2 linked regions of the Rhodopseudomonas palustris genome follow. The protein of the gene in region 1 interacts with the protein of each later gene in a pairwise test. Links are inferred from orthologs where the notes say so. Each region holds a gene or a part of one and is shown on either strand. Other genes may lie near its edges.

What was found.
Region 2: the proteins of hfq (region 1) and rho interact in binary tests that used the Escherichia coli proteins (3 or more experiments, as listed by UniProt). The link is inferred for Rhodopseudomonas palustris from one-to-one orthologs.

The regions. Positions count from the first base shown.
Region 1 is NZ_CP140155.1:1,215,800-1,218,466, reverse strand. It holds hfq (RNA chaperone Hfq), read right to left. Parts: upstream 1,625-2,667; coding sequence 1,376-1,624; downstream 1-1,375. Other genes in the region: SR870_RS05325 (D-amino-acid transaminase), read right to left, coding at 1,804-2,661; hflX (GTPase HflX), read right to left, coding at 1-1,364. UniProt on the Escherichia coli protein: RNA chaperone that binds small regulatory RNA (sRNAs) and mRNAs to facilitate mRNA translational regulation in response to envelope stress, environmental stress and changes in metabolite concentrations.
Region 2 is NZ_CP140155.1:4,074,215-4,077,036, reverse strand. It holds rho (transcription termination factor Rho), read right to left. Parts: upstream 2,134-2,822; coding sequence 868-2,133; downstream 1-867. Other genes in the region: hemJ (protoporphyrinogen oxidase HemJ), read right to left, coding at 2,405-2,822; mnmE (tRNA uridine-5-carboxymethylaminomethyl(34) synthesis GTPase MnmE), read right to left, coding at 1-759. UniProt on the Escherichia coli protein: Facilitates transcription termination by a mechanism that involves Rho binding to the nascent RNA, activation of Rho's RNA-dependent ATPase activity, and release of the mRNA from the DNA template.

The DNA.
Region 1 (2,667 bases):
CGCAGCACCGCGCCGAAGCGCTCGATCACGGCGTCGCGCTTGGTCTCGTCGACCCGCACCGTCATGGCGTAACGGCCGTCGTGCAGCTCCTTGGACAGCACCTCGGCGTTGCGATGCAGCCAGCTCACGCCGGCGCCGTCGGCCGCGTCGACGCTCAGATCGAGCACCGATCGCCACGCCGCCAGCCGCTGCTCGATCGCCAGCAGCAGTTCGTCGACGCCCTCGCCGCTCACCGCCGACACCAGGAAACACGGATGATCGGGCGAACGCCGCGACGCGACGTTCTCCAGCTCTTCGCGCTGTTCGGGCTCGAAGCGGTCGATCTTGTTCCAGATTTCGAGAATGCGCCCGCCGTCGGCCTCGACGCCGAGCTGGCGCAGCACAGCGCCGACGTCGCGCTCCTGCGCTTCGGCGTCTTCATGCGAGATGTCGCGGACGTGCAGGATCAGATCGGCTTCCAGCACCTCCTCCAGCGTCGCCCGAAACGCCGCGACGAGTTGGGTCGGGAGGTTGGAAATGAAGCCGACGGTGTCGGACAGCATCGCTTTGCCGCCATGCGGCAAAGTCAAGGCACGCAGCGTCGGGTCCAGCGTCGCGAACAGCATGTCGGCGGCCTGCACGTCGGCGCGGGTCAGCCGGTTGAACAGCGTCGACTTGCCGGCATTGGTGTAGCCGACGAGTGCCACGACGCGATACGGCACGCGCTGGCGGCCGGCGCGATGCAGCCGACGCGTCGCCTGCACCTTCTTCAGCTCGTTTTCGAGCCGGGAGATGCGGTCGCCGATCAGGCGGCGGTCGGCCTCGATCTGGGTTTCGCCTGGGCCGCCCATGAAGCCGAAGCCGCCGCGCTGGCGCTCGAGATGGGTCCACGACCGCACCAGCCGCGAGCGCTGATAGTTGAGATGCGCGAGTTCGACCTGCAGCGAGCCTTCCTTGGTCTTGGCGCGGCGGCCGAAGATTTCCAGGATCAACCCGGTGCGGTCGAGCACCTTGACGTTCCAGGCCTTCTCCAGATTGCGCTGCTGGATCGGCGACAGCGCGCAATCCATCACCACGAGGTCGGCCTCGTGCGCGGCGATCACGCCGACGATCTCCTCGACCTTGCCCTTGCCGAGATAGGTCGCCGGGCGGATCTGACTGATCGGCGTCAGCACCGCCTCGGCGACTTCCAGATCGATGGCGCGCGCAAGCCCCGCCGCCTCGTCGAGGCGGGCGTCGCTGTCGCGCACCGCAAGGATGCCGCCGGCATCCGGATCGGTCTTGCGGACACGCAGATACGGCCCGACGACGATCACACGCCCGGTTTGGCCGTCTGCTGCCGACCGCGGACGGTCGGCGCCCCCGTCAAAGCTCCGGGGTTCCAATCAGCACCATCTCAAGCTGGTGAATCCTCGCCGCCTTCGAACAACTGGATCGGCGCACCCGGCATGATCGTCGAAATCGCATGCTTGTAGACCAGCTGCGAATGACCATCGCGCCGCAACAACAGGCAAAAATTATCGAACCAAGTGACAATGCCTTGCAATTTGACCCCGTTCACCAGGAAAATCGTCAAAGGAGTCTTCGTCTTTCGAACGTGGTTCAGGAAGGTGTCTTGTAGGTTTTGTGCGCGGTCTGCCGCCATTTTTATTCCCGCAATTGGAATTGTCTTTTTTTGCCGCGGCGCGTCTCTCTAGCGGAGCTTCGCCTCGGTTGTCAGCCTCCCTGAGATCCCCCTCCGGAGACTGACAGGGAGATTAGACGGCACGCGTGCTTGTTAGGCAAGCAGCTAAATCGGACGCCGTGCCGAGCGGGACACAAAATTCAGGAAAAGGCCGCAAATCGGTGAAACTGCTCGCGCAGGCGGCGGGCAACCGGGCCCGGCGTGCCACTTCCGATCGCATGGCCGTCGATCGCGACCACCGGCATCACGATCATGCTCGCCGCAGTGACGAAGGCCTCCGCCGCATCCGCCGCTTCGGCGGGCGTGAACGGACGCTCCTCGAACCGGATCTGCAGCGCCTCCAGTGCCTCGATCAGCACGCCCCGGGTGATGCCCGACAGGATGCCCGAGCTGTCCGGACGCGTCACCACTCGCCCCTCTTTGGTGACGATCCAGGCGTTGCTCGACGAGCCTTCGGTGACGAAGCCGTCGCCGTCGACATACCAGGCTTCGTAGGCGCCGGCTTCGCGCGCCGCCTGCTTGGCCAGCACGTTCGGCAGCAGCGCCGTCGATTTGATGTCGACCCGCGGCCAGCGATTCTCCGGCACGGTGATCACCTTGATGCCGCGCGCCGCATTGTCCTCGCCCCTGGCCGGATCGATCGTGCGCGCCGTCACCACCACGCTCGGCTTCACCGCTTTCACCGGAAAGCCGTGATCGCGCCGCGCCACGCCGCGGCTGATCTGCAGATAGACGATGCCGAAGCGCACGCGATTGCGCCGCACCACCTCGTGCAGGATCACCGCCAGCGACGACAGCGGCATCGGCAGCGCGATCCGCAACTCGCCGAGGGATCGCTGCAGCCGCGTCAGGTGCCGCGGCATGTCGACCAGCTTGCCGCCGCGGACCTCGCAGACCTCGTAGACGCCGTCGGCGAACTGATAGCCGCGGTCCTCGATGCTCACGCTGGCGTCGCGCATGTCCTGATAGCGGCCGTTCACATAGGCGATGCGCGACATCGGGCA
Region 2 (2,822 bases), 2.9 Mb from region 1 along the record:
CGTCGTGCCGGCATGCGGCGACACGATCGCGACCTCGCGGCGCGCCAGCCGGTTGATCAGGGTCGACTTGCCGACATTCGGCGGCCCCGCGATCGCCACCACCAGGCCATCGCGCAGCCGTTCGCTTTTGCCCTGTGCCGCAAGCACTTCTGAAATTTCATCGTGCAGCGCCGCGATCGTCCGCAGCGCCGGCGGCATCAGTTCGCCCTGCACGTCGCCTTCGTCGGCAAAATCGATCCCGGCCTCGATCAGTGCCAGCGCCTCGATGATCTGCGCCCGCCAGCGCCGCGCCCTGTCGCCGAGCAAACCGCCGAGCTGCCGCACCGCGAGCCGACGTTGTGCCTCGGTGTCGGCGTGAATCAGATCATCGAGCCCTTCGGCTTCGGTGAGATCGAGCTTGCCGTTCTCGAACGCGCGCCTTGTGAACTCGCCCGGCTCCGCCGGCCGCACGTCGTCGAACGCGGCCAATGCCTTGACCAGCGCGGCCAGCACAGCGCGGCCGCCATGGATGTGAAATTCGGCGACGTCCTCGCCGGTCGCACTCGCCGGCGCGGCGAACCACAGCACCACGCACTCGTCGATAACATCCTGATTCTGATCGCGAATCCGAACCAGCCGGGCGCTCCGCGGCGGCGGCAGCGAGCCCACCAGCGCGGACACCACATCGCCCGCTCGCGCACCCGACACCCGCACTATCGCCAGCGCCGACGGCAACGGGCCGGACGCGAGGGCGTAGATGGTCTGGTCGTTCGGATGCATCGGTCTGTCTTGCCGAGTGCCGCCTTCCGACGCAACGCTCAATCGCGCGCAGCAAAAAGGGCGCCCGTTTCAGGGCGCCCTCGCAGATTTGCTCGAAGCTTGGGTCGATCAGGTGTTCATCGACTCGAAGAATTCGGCGTTGTTCTTGGTGTTGCGCAGCTTATCGAGCAGGAAGTCGATCGCGTCCATCGTGCCCATCGGATTGAGGATCCGGCGCAGCACGTACATCTTCTTCAGCAGTTGCGGATCGGTGATCAGCTCTTCCTTGCGGGTGCCGGAGCGCGAGATGTCGATCGCCGGGAAGGTGCGCTTGTCCGAGACCTTGCGGTCGAGGATCAGTTCGCTGTTACCCGTGCCCTTGAACTCTTCGAAGATCACTTCGTCCATACGCGAGCCGGTATCGACCAGCGCGGTGGCGATGATCGTCAGCGAACCGCCCTCTTCGATGTTTCGCGCGGCGCCGAAAAAGCGTTTCGGCCGCTGCAGCGCATTGGCGTCGACGCCGCCGGTCAGCACCTTGCCGGAGGACGGCACCACCGTGTTGTAGGCGCGGCCCAGACGGGTGATCGAGTCGAGCAGGATGACGACGTCGCGGCCGTGTTCGACCAGCCGCTTGGCCTTCTCGATCACCATCTCGGCGACCTGGACGTGGCGCACCGCGGGTTCGTCGAAAGTCGAGGACACCACCTCGCCCTTCACCGAACGCTGCATGTCGGTGACTTCTTCGGGCCGCTCGTCGATCAGCAGCACGATCAGGTAGCATTCCGGATGATTGGCGGTGATCGAATGCGCGATGTTCTGCATCAGCACGGTCTTGCCGGTGCGCGGCGGCGCGACGATCAGCGCGCGCTGGCCCTTGCCGATCGGCGCCACGATGTCGATGACGCGGGCCGACAGATCCTTGCGGGTCGGATCGTCGATCTCGAGACGGAAGCGCTCATCCGGAAACAGCGGCGTCAGATTGTCGAAATTGACCTTGTGCTTGGACTTCTCGGGGTCCTCGAAGTTCAGCGTGTTGACCTTCAAGAGCGCGAAGTAGCGTTCGCCTTCCTTCGGGCTGCGGATATGGCCCTCGATGGTGTCGCCGGTGCGCAGGCCGAAGCGGCGGATCTGCGACGGCGAGACGTAGATATCATCCGGGCCCGGCAGGTAGTTCGCATCGGGCGAGCGCAGAAAGCCGAAGCCGTCGGAGAGAACCTCGACGACGCCTTCACCGATGATATCGGTCTCTTTCGCCGACAACTGCTTCAGACAGGCGAACATCAGCTCCTGCTTGCGCATCGTGCTGGCGTTCTCGACCCCCAGCTCTTCGGCGAACGAGACGAGCTCGGCCGGCGTCTTGGCCTTGAGGTCTGAAAGTTTCATTTCCCGCATTGGGGTGGTCCTGTGGAAAAAATCGAGAGAGGGGATTCGTCAGCGGAAGAGAGCGGGACTGGAAAATACGGAGAGGCCGCAGGTCTTCGGGTCGATGACGTCTTTGAGCAAGGAAGGTGCGAAGAGGCTTCAAACCCGATGCGGCGGCCGGTTCACACGAAACCAGATCGCAACCACATTCGCCTGCTTTAGGTGGGACAGCCGAACTATAGAAAATCGTCCGCTCCGACGCAAGGCGTTCGGCATCCGGACAACGCCCGATTTTGCGCCATCAGAACGGCTTGACGATCACGAAGATCACCGCCGCGATCATCAAAACAGTGGGTATTTCATTGATAACGCGATAGAATTTATGGGTTCGCGTGTTTCGGTCTGCGGCGAAATCGCGCACGTAGCGGCCCAGCATCAGGTGGATCACGGTCATCAGCACCACCGCCGCGAGCTTGGCGTGGAACCAGCCGGAGGTGAAGAAGCCCTGCTCCCAGGCGATGACCAGGCCGGCGGCCCAGGCGACCATCATGGCCGGATTCATGATCGCCTTGTAGAGCCGGCGTTCCATGATCTTGAAGGTCTCGGACTGCACCGAGCCTATCTCGGCCGAGCAGTGATAAACGAACAGCCGCGGCATGTAGAGCATTCCGGCCATCCACGAGATCACCGCGACCACGTGCAGGGTCTTCACCCAGAGA